3 regions of the Streptomyces sp. NPDC029138 genome follow, and region 1 is predicted to be linked to each of the others. Evidence: predicted binding sites of a transcription regulator. Region 1 holds the regulator's gene; each other region holds the start of a gene.
What was found. The regulator HrcA, encoded in region 1, represses chaperone genes, less so after heat shock. The targets are predictions, from matches to a motif close to TTNGCACTCNGNNNNNCNGAGTGCNAA.

Region 1 (4,935 bases):
GCCGGATCCGCCGGGGCGAGATCCCGATGACCGACGACGACGTCCACGCCGACCGGTACCTGATCGCCGAGGAGATGCTCGGCCGGGCGGGCTTCGACTGGTACGAGGTCTCCAACTGGGCCACCTCCGAGGCGGGCCGCTGCCTGCACAACGAGCTGTACTGGCGGGGCGCGGACTGGTGGGGCGCGGGCCCCGGGGCCCACTCGCACGTGGGCGGGGTGCGCTGGTGGAACGTGAAGCACCCGGGCGCGTACGCGGCGGCCCTGGCCTCCGGCCACTCCCCGGGCGCGGGCCGGGAACTGCTGTCCGACGAGGACCGGCGAGTGGAGCGCGTCCTCCTGGAGCTTCGGCTGCGGGAGGGAGTCCCGCTGTCCCTGCTGAAGGAGGAGGGGCTCGCGGCTTCCCGGCGAGCGCTGGCGGACGGGCTCCTCCAGGAGGGCCCGTACGAGGAGGGGCGGGCCGTGCTGACGCTGCGGGGCCGGTTGCTGGCGGACGCGGTGGTGCGGGACCTGGTGGACTGATCACACCGGCGAGTGAGTCCCCAGGGAGATGACCGCTGTGGACGAGCGTGGAATCCTCCCGAGGGCGTCAAGGCCGAGCTTCTCCGAGGAGTCATCGTGATGGCCCCAGCCAGGAGATCATCAAGTTCGGCGATCCGGTGCCGTTGGAGGGTTCTCGGCATCGAATTGGACACCGGCGAGTTCGGAACGTTCCCCGACGTCAGGCCCCACCGCTACCCGTGACGAAGTCGATCAGCTCCTCCACCCTCCCCAGCAGCTCCGGCTCCAGGTCCTTGTAGGACCGCACCCGCTTCAGGATCGCCTGCCACACCGCCCCGGTGTTCTCCGCCGGCCAGCCCAGTGCCCGGCACACGCCCGTCTTCCAGTCCTGGCCCTTCGGCACCGTCGGCCACGCCTCGATACCCAGCGAGGCCGGCTTCACCGCCTGCCAGATGTCGATGAACGGGTGGCCGACCACCAGCGCGTGTTCGCTGGTCACCGACTCCGCGATGCGCCACTCCTTCGTGCCCGGCAGCAGGTGGTCCACCAGGACGCCGAGGCGGGCGTCGGGGCCCGGGGCGAAGTCGGAGACGATCGACGGCAGGTCGTCCACGCCCTCCAGGTACTCCACGACCACGCCCTCGATCCGCAGGTCGTCGCCCCACACCTTCTCGACCAGCTCGGCGTCGTGCCGGCCCTCCACGTAGATGCGGCCGGCGCGGGCCACGCGCGCGCGTGCCTGCGGGACGGCGACCGAGCCGGACGCCGTACGGGTGGGGCGTACCGGGGCCGAGGAGCTGGGGCGGACGAGCGTCACCACGCGGCCCTCCAGCAGGAAGCCGCGCGGCTCCAGCGGGAACACCCGGTGCTTGCCGAAGCGGTCCTCCAGGGTCACCGTGCCCGCCTCGCAGCGGATCACCGCGCCGCAGAACCCGGTGCCGGGCTCCTCCACCACCAGGCCGGGCTCGGCCGGGACCTCCGGCACGGGCTTCGGCTTCTTCCACGGCGGGGTGAGGTCGGCGGAGTACTGGCGCATTCGGATGACGATAGGAGAAGCCGCGCCCGAAGGCCCACGACACGCCGGGTCCAGCCTTCGGGAACCGCTCAGATCACGCCGAACCGCGTTGCCAGGGCGTCCCGTTGGCGGCGGACGAACGCCGCGTCCACCACCGCCCCGTGACCGGGCACGTACAGCGCGTCCTCGCCGCCGAGCGCCAGCAGCCGGTCCAGCGCGTCCGGCCAGCGGGACGGGACCGCGTCCGGGCCCGCCTGGGGCTCGCCGGACTCCTCCACCAGGTCGCCGCAGAACACCACCTCCGGATCGCCCGGGACCAGCACGGCCAGATCGTGCGCCGTGTGACCGGGGCCCACGTTGGCCAGCAGCGCCTGGCGGCCGTCGCCGAGGTCCAGCGTCCACTCGCCGGAGACCGCGTGGCGGGGCGGGACCAGCGCGTCCACCGCCTCGTCGGCGTCGGCCACCGGCAGCCCGTTGCGGATCGCGTCCAGCCGCAGGTCCGCGCGCTCGTACGCGAACACCGCGTCCAGGCCCACCGCCCCGAACACCTCCGCCCCGGCGAACGCGGCCGCCCCGAAGACGTGGTCGAAGTGGGGGTGGGTGAGCGCGAGATGGGTCACACGTCCGCCCGCCAGCTCCTCGGCCCGGCCGCGCAGCCGGGCCCCCTCCGCCAGGCTCGAACCGGCGTCCACGAGCAGTGCCGTACCCTCCCCGAGGACCAGCCCCGCCGTGCAGTCCCAGCCCGGCAGCCGGCACCGGCCCACCCCCGGGGCCAGCCGTTCCCAGCCAAGCTCTTCCCAAGTCACGGTCATACCCGCGACGCTAGCGGTAAGAGCCGGTACGGCGGCCCGACCTTGCCCAGGCTGTACCCGGCAGCCGTACACTGGGCCGGGGAAGGCTGGCACTCGCATGGGAAGAGTGCCAGGCGGACGACCCGGAGGGACGAGGGGACGACGTGCTGGAGGTGCGCGCGAATGCTGAGTGAACGCAGGCTTCAGGTACTGCGCGCCATCGTCCAGGACTACGTGGGCACCGAGGAGCCGGTCGGTTCCAAGGCGCTCACCGAGCGGCACAACCTCGGTGTCTCCCCGGCGACCGTCCGCAACGACATGGCGGCCCTGGAGGACGAGGGGTACATCGCCCAGCCGCACACCAGTGCGGGGCGCATCCCCACCGACAAGGGCTACCGGCTGTTCGTCGACAAGCTCGCCGGCGTGAAGCCGATGACCGCGCCGGAGCGGCGGGCGATCCAGAACTTCCTGGAGGGCGCCGTCGACCTCGACGACGTCGTGGCGCGGACCGTGCGGCTGCTCGCGCAGCTGACCCGGCAGGTCGCCGTCGTCCAGTATCCGTCCCTCACCCGGTCCACGGTCCGGCACGTGGAGCTGCTCTCACTGGCTCCCGCGCGCGTGATGCTCGTGCTGATCACGGACACCGGCCGGGTCGAGCAGCGGATGGTCGACTGCCCGGCGCCGTTCGGCGAGGCCTCGCTGGCGGACCTGCGGGCGCGGCTCAACAGCCGGGTCGCCGGCCGCCGGTTCACGGACGTGCCGAAGCTGGTCGAGGACCTGCCGGAGGCCTTCGAGTCGGAGGACCGCGGTACGGTCTCCACAGTGCTCTCCACTCTTCTGGAGACACTCGTGGAGGAGAACGAGGAGCGGTTGATGATCGGCGGCACCGCCAATCTCACCCGTTTCGGACATGACTTCCCCCTCACGATCCGGCCCGTCCTGGAGGCACTGGAGGAGCAGGTCGTGCTCCTCAAGCTCCTCGGCGAGGCGAAGGACCCGGGCGTGACCGTGCGCATCGGCCACGAGAACGCCCACGAGGGACTCAACTCAACCTCCGTCGTGTCGGTCGGCTACGGTTCGGGCGGCGAGGCGGTTGCCAAGCTCGGCGTGGTCGGACCGACCCGCATGGACTACCCGGGAACGATGGGAGCGGTACGCGCAGTGGCACGGTACGTCGGACAGATCCTGGCGGAGTCGTAAGTGGCCACGGACTACTACGCCGTTCTCGGCGTGCGCCGCGACGCGTCGCAGGATGAGATCAAGAAGGCGTTCCGTCGGCTCGCGCGCGAGCTGCACCCGGACGTCAACCCGGACCCGAAGACCCAGGAGCGGTTCAAGGAGATCAACGCCGCTTACGAGGTGCTGTCGGACCCGCAGAAGAAGCAGGTCTACGACCTCGGCGGCGACCCGCTCTCCCAGTCGGGCGGCGCGGGCGCGGGCGGTTTCGGCGCCGGCGGCTTCGGCAACTTCTCCGACATCATGGACGCGTTCTTCGGTACGGCGTCGCAGCGCGGGCCGCGCTCGCGCACCCGGCGCGGCCAGGACGCGATGATCCGGATCGAGGTCGAGCTGGACGAGGCGGCCTTCGGGACCACCAAGGACATCCAGGTCGACACGGCCGTCGTCTGCAACACCTGCAACGGCGAGGGCGCGGCCCCCGGCACGTCCGCCCAGACGTGTGACATGTGCCGTGGCCGCGGTGAGGTCTCCCAGGTCACCCGGTCCTTCCTGGGCCAGGTCATGACCTCCCGGCCCTGCCCGCAGTGCCAGGGCTTCGGCACGGTCGTGCCGACGCCGTGCCCGGAGTGCGCCGGCGACGGCCGGGTGCGCTCGCGGCGGACGCTGACCGTGAAGATCCCCGCCGGTGTCGACAACGGCACCCGCATCCAGCTCGCCGGCGAGGGCGAGGTCGGCCCCGGCGGCGGCCCGGCCGGTGACCTGTACGTCGAGATCCACGAGCTGCCGCACCCGACGTTCCAGCGGCGCGGCGACGACCTGCACTGCACGGTCACGATCCCGATGACTGCGGCGGCCCTCGGCACGAAGGTGCCGCTGGAGACGCTGGACGGCCTGGAGGAGGTCGACATCCGGCCCGGCACCCAGTCCGGCCAGTCGATCCCGCTGCACGGCCGGGGCGTCACGCATCTGCGCGGCGGCGGCCGGGGCGACCTGATCGTGCACGTCGAGGTCACCACGCCGACCAAGCTGGACCCGGAGCAGGAGCGACTGCTGCGCGAGCTGGCCAAGCTGCGGGGCGAGGAGCGGCCGCAGGGCCAGTTCCAGCCGGGTCAGCAGGGGCTGTTCTCGCGGCTGAAGGACGCGTTCAACGGCCGCTGACGTGAGCCGCGGGTGGCCTTCAACGGGCGCTGAGCCGTGACGTACGGGGTGCTTCCGCACCCCGTATGCCGTTGGCCTATGCCGGCGGAAGCCCGGATTCGGACTTGTACGGAGGACGTGACAACATGCGGTCATGTCCTCCGCGCTGACCGATCTCTTCCGCTACCCGATCGTGCAGGCCCCCATGGCGGGCGGTGTCTCCGTCCCGCAGCTCGCCGCCGCCGTCTCCGAGGCCGGTGGCCTCGGGTTCCTCGCCGCCGGGTACAAGACCGCCGACGGCATGTACCAGGAG
Region 2 (4,935 bases), on a different contig from region 1:
GGGTCGACGAGCCCGCCGCCGACCTCCTCGGCCACCTCCGCGACCAGGTGCGCGCGGATCACGGCGCCGTCCGGCTCGTACAGGTACCGCCCCACCGGCCGGACCCCGGGATCGGGCAGCCCGCGCCCGAGCAGCCTGCGCGGGCCCGGCAGCAGCGTGGCCCGCACGGCGCCCGGAGCCCCGGTCCCGAACCACAGCACCGCCTCCTTCACGTCCCCGCCGTCGGAGATCCACTCGGCCTCGGCAGCGGCCGGGATCACCTCGTGCGGGATGCCCGGGGCGATCTTCAGCGCGGCCCGGGGGGCCTTCAGGGCCGTCTCGACCGCCCAGGACAGCGGCGGCGAGTACGCCTCCGGGTCGAAGACGCGCCCGCCCGTCACCCGGCCACCACCCCTCACCGACGCGCTGCGCGCGGCCCCTCGCGACTGCCCGCCCCGGCGCGCGGGGTCCACGAACACCGCGTCGTACCCGGCCGTGTCCACCTCCGTGACGTCGGCCTCCCGCACCTCGATCAGGCCGGCCAGTCCCAGCGTCTCGGCGTTCGCCCGGGCCACCGCCGCCGTCAGCGGGTCCCGGTCCACGGCCAGCACCCGGATTCCGGCCCGCGCCAGCGCGATGGCGTCCCCGCCGATCCCGCAGCACAGATCGGCGACGGAGGTCACGCCCAGCTCCTTCAGCCGCCCGGCCCGGTACGCCGCCACGGAGGCCCGCGTCGACTGCTCGACGCCGTTGGGCGTGAACAACATGCGCCCGGCGTCCTCGGCCCCGAACTTCGCCACCGCCCGCTGCCGCAGCCGGGCCTGGCCGAGCGCGGCGGAGACCAGGTCGGCCGGGTGGTCGCGGCGCAGCCGGGTGGCCATGGCCAGCTCCTGAGCGGGCTCGGTGTCGCGGACCTCGTCGAGGAGGGCGCGGCCTTCGGGGGTGAGGAGCAGAGCGAGGTCGTTCACCGGGTCATTGTGGGCCAGTCGGTGGATGGTGCGCCTCCGGCGGCGGTGTCGTCCGGGGGCGCGGGCCGGGGCCTGGGAGGATCCGGCACCATGCGAGCAGTAGTACAAAATGACAAAAGTCGGACTCGTCTCCGGCGGCTGACCCTCGGCGGCGGAGCCGCCACGCTGGCCGCCGTCACCCTGCTCTCCGGCTGCGCCGGGCCCGACTCCGCGCGTCCCGCGTCCGGCCAGGGCGGCCCCGCCCAGCCCCAGGACCCGGCGGCGCGCCGGGCCGCCGAACACGCCCGGCTGGCCGCCGCCGCCCGGCGCTGGGGGCTGGACCGGGTCCCGCTCACGCCTCCGCCGCCTCCCGCGGTGAAGCCGAAGATCACCGCCCGCGACGGATTCGAGGTGGACCACCAGGAGGACTGGGACCTGCCCCCCGTCTTCACCACGATCCCCACCCGGCAGAAGGTCGTCTTCCTGACGATCGACGACGGCGCCGAGAAGGACCCGCGCTTCCTCGCCATGATGCGGGAGCTGAAGATCCCGTACACCGCCTTCCTCAGCGACTACCTGGTGAAGGAGGACTACGCCTACTTCCGCAGGATGCGCTCCTACGGCAACACCCTGAACAACCACACGCTGCACCACCCCTATCTGCCGGGCCTGTCCTACGAGGAGCAGAAGGACGAGATCTGCGGCATGCAGGCCGTCATGAAGAAGCAGTTCGGCAAGGCGCCCACCGTCTTCCGGCCGCCCTACGGCAACTACAACCAGGACACCCTGGTCGCCGCCAAGGAGTGCGGCATCAAGTACGCGCCGATCTGGAACGAGGAGGTCTTCGTCGACCACTGGGAGTACCGCGAGGACGACAAGCGGCTGCGCCGCGGCGACATCGTCCTCACCCACTTCCGCGGCCGGGACGACTGGGACGGCACGATGGTGGACGACATGCGGCGCTTCCTGAACAAGGTCACGCGCGAGGGCTACGCCGTGGCCCGCCTGGAGGACTACCTGTGAGGCGCGTACGGGGCCCGGCCGCGGTCCTCGCCGCGGCCCTGCTCCTGACGGGCTGCGCCCAGTCCGTCGACCCCATCGAACGCCTCGGCAAGAAGGCCGCCGAAGGGGTACGCCCGCACACCACCGCCCCCGACCACCGCTACCGCGCCTGGGGCCTGACCCGGCCCCTCGCCCGCTCCCCGGTGCACCCGGCCCGCCCGCTCGCCGAGCACCCGGGGGCCGGCGCGCCGCCCCCGGTGGTCGACCACGTCCCCACCCGCGACCCGGTCGTCTTCCTCACCTACGACGACGGCGCCGAGCGGGACCCCCGCTTCGTCGACATGGTCCGCGACCTCCGCCTCCCGGTCACCCTGTTCCTCACCGACAGTGTCGCCGCCCCCGGCTACCGCCACTTCGCCCGCCTGCGCGCGCTCGGCGCCGGCATCGGCAACCACACCGTCGACCACCGGGCCCCGGCCGGGCTGCCGTACGCCGGTCAGCGCGCCGAGATCTGCGGCCAGCAGGACCGCCTCCGCGCCGCCCTCGGCGTCCGCCCCCGCCTCTTCCGCCCGCCCTACGGCTCCTACGACCGCACCACCCTGCGCGCGGCGGCCGACTGCGGCATCTCCGCGCTCGTCCTGTGGCGCGCCGCCCTGACCCCGGACGGCCTCGCCTACACCCACGGCCCCCGTCACCTCCGCCCCGGCGACGTCGTCTTGGTGGGCCCCGACGAGTCGGCCGGGCCGGCCCTGCGGAAACGCACGGTACGGGTGCTGAGGGAGGCGCAGGGGCGGGGGCTGACGGTGGGGCGCCTCGAGGACTACCTCTGAACGCCGGCCCGTCACACGGGGCCGCCAGGGGATTCGCGCGAGCCGTTCGCCGCCGACGCGCCGCACGGCAATTGGCACTCCGCTTGACCGAGTGCTAATCGCGGTCATAGTCTCGGCTCTGGCACTCCCCCCTGGAGAGTGCCAGACAAACGCGACGGGCAGGTCCGGCACCCGCGACGACGGATCGACCTGGTCGCCACCTCAGACAGTTAACCCCGTGAGATCTCCGAAGGGGGAGGTCGGATCGTGACGACCGCCAGCTCCAAGGTTGCCATCAAGCCGCTCGAGGACCGCATCGTGGTCCAGCCGCTGGACGCCGAGCAGACCACGGCCTCTGGCCTGGTCATCCCGGACACCGCGAAGGAGAAGCCCCAGGAGGGCGCCGTCCTCGCCGTGGGCCCGGGCCGGTTCGAGAACGGCGAGCGTCTGCCGCTCGACGTCAAGGTCGGCGACGTCGTCCTCTACAGCAAGTACGGCGGCACCGAGGTGAAGTACAACGGCGACGAGTACCTCGTCCTCTCGGCTCGCGACGTCCTCGCGATCATCGAGAAGTAATCACCTCAAGCAACTCTCCGCTTGAGCTGCGCCCCTGGCCCCCGCGACCGATAAGAAGCCGGGCGCCCGGGGCGCAGCGTCTTTTCACCCACAGATTTCCGAGAGGGCTCCCGCTGTCATGGCGAAGATCCTGAAGTTCGACGAGGACGCCCGTCGCGCCCTTGAGCGCGGCGTCAACAAGCTTGCCGACACCGTCAAGGTGACGATCGGCCCCCGCGGCCGCAACGTCGTCATCGACAAGAAGTTCGGCGCTCCGACCATCACCAACGACGGTGTCACGATCGCCCGCGAGGTCGAGATCGAGGACCCGTACGAGAACCTCGGCGCGCAGCTGGTGAAGGAGGTGGCGACCAAGACCAACGACATCGCTGGTGACGGCACCACCACCGCCACGGTTCTCGCCCAGGCGCTCGTCCGCGAAGGCCTGAAGAACGTCGCCGCCGGTGCCTCCCCGGCCGCCCTGAAGAAGGGCATCGACGCCGCGGTCAAGGCCGTCTCCGAGGAACTCCTCGCCTCGGCCCGCCCGATCGACGAGAAGTCCGACATCGCCGCCGTCGCCGCGCTGTCCGCCCAGGACCAGCAGGTCGGCGAGCTGATCGCCGAGGCGATGGACAAGGTCGGCAAGGACGGTGTCATCACCGTCGAGGAGTCCAACACCTTCGGTCTGGAGCTGGACTTCACCGAGGGCATGGCCTTCGACAAGGGCTACCTGTCGCCGTACTTCGTGACGGACCAGGAGCGCATGGAGGCCGTCCTGGAGGACCCGTACATCCTCATCAACCAGGGCAAGATCTCCGCCATCACGGACCTGCTGCCGCTGCTGGAGAAGGTCATCCAGGCCGGCTCCTCCAAGCCGCTGCTGATCATCGCCGAGGACGTCGAGGGCGAGGCCCTGTCGACCCTGGTCGTCAACAAGATCCGCGGCACCTTCAACGCCGTCGCGGTGAAGGCCCCGGGCTTCGGTGACCGCCGCAAGGCGATGCTCCAGGACATGGCGGTCCTCACCGGCGCCACCGTCATCTCCGAGGAGGTCGGCCTCAAGCTCGACCAGGTCGGCACCGACGTGCTCGGCTCCGCCCGCCGCGTCACCGTCACCAAGGACGACACCACGATCGTCGACGGCGCCGGCAAGTCCGAGGACGTGCACGGCCGCGTCGCCCAGATCAAGGCCGAGATCGAGAACACCGACTCCGACTGGGACCGCGAGAAGCTCCAGGAGCGCCTCGCCAAGCTGGCCGGCGGCGTGTGCGTGATCAAGGTCGGCGCCGCCACCGAGGTGGAGCTGAAGGAGAAGAAGCACCGTCTGGAGGACGCCATCTCCGCGACCCGCGCCGCGGTCGAGGAGGGCATCGTCTCCGGTGGTGGCTCCGCCCTGGTCCACGCCTCCAAGGTGCTGGACGGCAACCTCGGCAAGACCGGCGACGAGGCCACCGGTGTCTCCGTGGTCCGCAACGCCGTGGTCGAGCCGCTGCGCTGGATCGGCGAGAACGCCGGCCAGGAGGGCTACGTCATCGTGTCCAAGGTCAAGGACCTGGACAAGGGGCAGGGCTACAACGCCGCCACCGGCGAGTACGGCGACCTGATCAAGGCCGGCGTCATCGACCCGGTCAAGGTCACCCGCT
Region 3 (4,935 bases), on a different contig from region 1:
GTCGGCATCGAGGGCAACTACGACGACGTGAACCGCTTCTGCTCCGAGCTGATCGGCGACCCGGCCGGCGAGGGCTGGGGCTTCGTCAACGTCAACCTGCGGCCGTACTACGCGGAGGGCTCCAAGACCCTGGCGTACGAGATCTGCGAGCAGCTCGGCTGGCGGCTGCCGGACCAGATCGTGGTCCCGATCGCCTCCGGCTCCCAGCTCACGAAGATCGACAAGGGTCTCCAGGAGCTGATCAAGCTGGGGCTGGTCGAGGACAGGCCGTACAAGATCTTCGGCGCGCAGGCCGAGGGCTGCTCCCCGGTCTCCACCGCCTTCAAGGCCGGCCACGACGTCGTACGGCCCCAGAAGCCGAACACCATCGCCAAGTCCCTGGCCATCGGCAACCCGGCCGACGGGCCGTACGTCCTGGACATCGCGCGCCGCACCGGCGGTGCCGTGGAGGACGTGACGGACGCGGAGGTCGTGGACGCGATCAAGCTGCTCGCGCGGACCGAGGGCATCTTCGCGGAGACCGCCGGCGGCGTGACCGTCGGAGTCACCCGCAAGCTGCTCGAGGACGGTGTGCTGGACCCGGCGAAGACCACGGTCGTCCTCAACACCGGCGACGGCCTGAAGACCCTGGACGCGGTGGCCGGGACCGGCCTCACCGCCACCATCCGCCCGACCCTGGACTCCTTCCGAGAGGCTGGCCTCGCATGAGCGTGACCGTTCGCATCCCCACCATCCTGCGCACCTACACCGGCGGCCGGGCCGAGGTCGCCGCCGAGGGCGCGACGCTCGGTGAGGTCATCGCCGACCTGGAGAAGAGCCACACGGGCATCGCCGCGCGCGTGCTGGACGACCAGGGCAAGCTGCGCCGGTTCGTCAACGTCTACGTCAACGACGACGACGTCCGCTTCGAGCAGGGCCTGGACACGGCGACCCCCGACGGGGCCGGCGTCTCGATCATCCCGGCGGTCGCCGGCGGCTGAGCCGGCGGATTCGCACGCTCATTACCTTCGGTAACGGCGGTTACCGACCGTTCATCCGATTGCCCCCTCCGTGAGAGAAGCGGAGGGGGCAATTCTGTGTGATTGAGCGCGGTAGAGTTGGGGAACACGGTCGCGGCCTTCGGGTCGCGGGCCCTGGATTTCATGCCGCACGCCCGACAAGAAGTAGCCAAAGTATGCGGGTTCTCTGCGGCTTTTGTGGCTTTTATGGGGCCCGACTTGCCCTGAAGTCGGATGAATTCTCACCAGATTCCGGACCGCTCGCGTCCAGAATTCTCGTCCGATTGACCTGTTGCAGACGGCAGTTGGACAGATACATTCAGCCGCGGTCGACGCGTTCCGGCGCACGCCCCCGTCCCATGGGGGGTGAGGTCTGACCCGGGTTCGCGAAGTGCGGATCTGTGCAAGGGCCAGTAATAGGGGAGTTAGGCATGGCTCAGGGCACCGTCAAGTGGTTCAACGCGGAGAAGGGGTACGGCTTCATCGCGGTCGACGGTGGTGCGGACGTCTTCGTCCACTACAGCGCCATTCAGATGGACGGCTACCGCACCCTGGAAGAGGGCCAGCGGGTGGAGTTCGAGATCTCGCAGGGCCAGAAGGGCCCGCAGGCCGACATGGTTCGCCTCAGCGCCTGAACGTTTCTTGTCCGAAGGGCCCGCACCTCGCAGAGGGTGCGGGCCCTTCGCCGTGCCCCGGTTCCGCTGTTCGCGTGCGGCTGACGGGGGCCCCGCACCCGCCGAGGCGCTTGCACTCGACCATGCCGAGTGCTAATCATTGGCGTTAGCACTCTGAAGGTGAGAGTGACAGCGAAGGACCGGGTCGGTGAGGCCCGCGGGCCGGGTGGGGCAAGGAACCACCAGGCCGGCGAGCCGTCCGTCGCGGGCGCGGGCGCGGTCCGAAGGAATCACCCCCAGTCCTGGAGGGACCACTTCACATGGCCAAGATCATCGCGTTCGACGAGGAGGCGCGGCGCGGCCTCGAGCGCGGCATGAACCAGCTCGCGGACGCCGTGAAGGTGACGCTCGGCCCCAAGGGCCGCAACGTCGTCCTCGAGAAGAAGTGGGGCGCCCCCACGATCACCAACGATGGTGTCTCCATCGCCAAGGAGATCGAGCTCGAGGACCCGTACGAGAAGATCGGCGCCGAGCTGGTCAAGGAAGTCGCCAAGAAGACGGACGACGTCGCCGGTGACGGTACGACCACCGCGACCGTGCTCGCCCAGGCCCTGGTCAAGGAGGGCCTGCGCAACGTCGCCGCCGGTGCCAACCCGATGGCTCTGAAGCGCGGTATCGAGAAGGCCGTCGAGGCCGTCTCCGCCGCCCTGCTGGAGCAGGCGAAGGACGTCGAGACCAAGGAGCAGATCGCCTCCACCGCGTCCATCTCCGCCGCCGACACCCAGATCGGCGAGCTGATCGCCGAGGCCATGGACAAGGTCGGCAAGGAAGGCGTCATCACCGTCGAGGAGAGCAACACCTTCGGTCTGGAGCTGGAGCTCACCGAGGGCATGCGCTTCGACAAGGGCTACATCTCCGCCTACTTCGCGACCGACATGGAGCGCATGGAGGCGGTGCTCGAGGACCCGTACATCCTCATCGCCAACTCCAAGATCTCCTCGGTCAAGGACCTGCTCCCGCTGCTGGAGAAGGTCATGCAGTCGGGCAAGCCGCTGCTGATCATCGCCGAGGACGTCGAGGGCGAGGCCCTGTCGACCCTGGTCGTCAACAAGATCCGCGGCACCTTCAAGTCCGTCGCCGTCAAGGCCCCGGGCTTCGGCGACCGCCGCAAGGCCATGCTCGGCGACATCGCCATCCTCACGGGCGGCGAGGTCATCTCCGAGGAGGTCGGCCTCAAGCTGGAGAACGCGACCCTGGACCTCCTGGGCCGCGCCCGCAAGGTCGTCATCACCAAGGACGAGACCACCATCGTCGACGGTGCCGGCTCCTCGGAGCAGGTGGGCGGCCGCGTCAACCAGATCCGCGCCGAGATCGAGAACAGCGACTCCGACTACGACCGCGAGAAGCTCCAGGAGCGCCTGGCGAAGCTCGCCGGCGGTGTCGCGGTCATCAAGGCCGGTGCCGCCACCGAGGTCGAGCTGAAGGAGCGCAAGCACCGCATCGAGGACGCCGTCCGCAACGCGAAGGCGGCCGTCGAGGAGGGCATCGTCGCCGGTGGTGGCGTGGCCCTGCTCCAGGCCTCCCAGGTCTTCGAGAAGCTGGAGCTGGAGGGTGACGAGGCGACCGGCGCCAACGCCGTGCGCATCGCCCTGGAGGCCCCGCTGAAGCAGATCGCCGTCAACGCCGGCCTGGAAGGCGGCGTCGTCGTGGAGAAGGTGCGCAACCTGACCCCGGGTCACGGCCTGAACGCCGCGACCGGCGAGTACGTCGACCTGGTCGCCGAGGGCATCATCGACCCGGCGAAGGTGACCCGTTCCGCGCTCCAGAACGCCGCCTCCATTGCCGCGCTGTTCCTCACCACCGAGGCCGTCATCGCCGACAAGCCGGAGAAGGCCGCGGCCCCGGCCGGCGGCGGCATGCCGGGCGGTGACATGGACTTCTGATCGACCTGACGGTTGATCGCCTGTCCCACGGACCGAGGGCGGCACCCCCAGCTTCTGGCTGGAGGTGCCGCCCTCGGGCGTTTGCGGGCGTGGGGCGGGAGGGTGTCCGGTATCACGTGAGGGGCTCCGGGCCGGACCGGGACGCGGGCCGCTGGGCAGTGTTTACTTAAGACACTGCAACAATGCGTGCGCACATACCAGTTGGTTCACCCCGTCCATTCACGAGGAGCCCCCCACGTGACCGTCACCACGCCCGCCGCCTCCCGCGCGGCCCGCGTCCTGTCCCGCCCGATCGCGCTGAACGGCCTCACCGTCCCGAACCGGATCGTGATGGCGCCCATGACCCGCATGTTCTCCCCGGGCGGCGTCCCGGGCGACGACGTGCGCTCGTACTACGCCCGCCGGGCCGCCGCAGGCGTCGGCCTGATCGTCACCGAGGGCACCTACGTGGGCCATCCGTCGGCGGGCCAGAGCGACCGCGTCCCGCGCTTCCACGGCGAGGAGCAGCTGGCGGGCTGGGCGAAGGTCGCCGAGGACGTGCACGCGGCCGGCGGCACCATCGTCCCGCAGCTGTGGCACATCGGCATGGTCCGCAAGCAGGGCGACGCCCCCTTCCCGGACGCGCCCGCCGTCGGCCCCTCCGGCCTGGAGACCGCCGGTGCCGAGCCCACCGGCAAGGCGATGACGCAGGCGGACGTGGACGACGTCATCGCCGCGTTCGCCGAGGCCGCTGCCGCCGCTGAGCGCATCGGCTTCGACGGCGTGGAGATCCACGGCGCCCACGGCTACCTCCTCGACCAGTTCCTGTGGGCGGGCACCAACCGCCGTACCGACGCGTACGGCGGCGACCTGGTGGCCCGCAGCAAGTTCTCCGCCGAGATCGTCGCCGCCGTGCGTGAGGCGGTGTCGCCGGACTTCCCGATCCTCTTCCGCTACTCGCAGTGGAAGCAGCAGGACTACACCGCCCGGCTCGCCGAGACCCCCGAGGAGCTGGAGGCCGTCCTGACCCCGCTCGCGGCGGCCGGTGTCGACGCCTTCCACGCCTCCACCCGCCGCTACTGGCTGCCCGAGTTCGACGGCTCCGACCTCAACCTGGCCGGCTGGACGAAGAAGCTCACCGGCAAGCCGGTCATCACCGTCGGCTCGGTCGGCCTCGACGGCGACTTCATCAACGCCTTCCAGGGCGAGGGCTCCCCGGTCAAGGGCATCGACAACCTCCTGGACCGCCTGGAGGCCGACGAGTTCGACCTGGTGGCCATCGGCCGGGCGCTGCTCCAGGACCCGGAGTGGGCGGCCAAGGTGCTCTCCGACCGGTTCGACGAGCTGAAGCCGTACGACGCGGCGGCGCTGAAGACCCTGAGCTGACCGGGGCTCCTCCGG

Region 2: the regulator HrcA is predicted to act here: its motif matches at 2,830-2,856, upstream of groES (co-chaperone GroES).
Region 3: the regulator HrcA is predicted to act here: its motif matches at 1,743-1,769, upstream of groL (chaperonin GroEL).

What each region holds. Positions count from the first base shown of each region.
Region 1 is NZ_JBVHWM010000008.1:22,722-27,656, forward strand. It holds gene hemW (radical SAM family heme chaperone HemW) at 1-521, shown strand, start outside; gene ACZ4WH_RS10395 (DUF3097 domain-containing protein) at 721-1,536, opposite strand; gene ACZ4WH_RS10400 (MBL fold metallo-hydrolase) at 1,605-2,327, opposite strand; gene hrcA (heat-inducible transcriptional repressor HrcA) at 2,490-3,506, shown strand; gene dnaJ (molecular chaperone DnaJ) at 3,507-4,643, shown strand; gene ACZ4WH_RS10415 (nitronate monooxygenase) at 4,777-4,935, shown strand, end outside.
Region 2 is NZ_JBVHWM010000001.1:207,093-212,027, forward strand. It holds gene ACZ4WH_RS01115 (class I SAM-dependent methyltransferase) at 1-947, opposite strand, end outside; gene ACZ4WH_RS01120 (polysaccharide deacetylase family protein) at 1,038-1,949, shown strand; gene ACZ4WH_RS01125 (polysaccharide deacetylase family protein) at 1,946-2,758, shown strand; gene groES (co-chaperone GroES) at 3,005-3,313, shown strand; gene groL (chaperonin GroEL) at 3,432-4,935, shown strand, end outside.
Region 3 is NZ_JBVHWM010000014.1:27,987-32,921, reverse strand. It holds gene thrC (threonine synthase) at 1-708, shown strand, start outside; gene ACZ4WH_RS14810 (ubiquitin-like small modifier protein 1) at 705-980, shown strand; gene ACZ4WH_RS14805 (cold-shock protein) at 1,430-1,633, shown strand; gene groL (chaperonin GroEL) at 1,933-3,555, shown strand; gene ACZ4WH_RS14795 (NADH:flavin oxidoreductase) at 3,793-4,920, shown strand.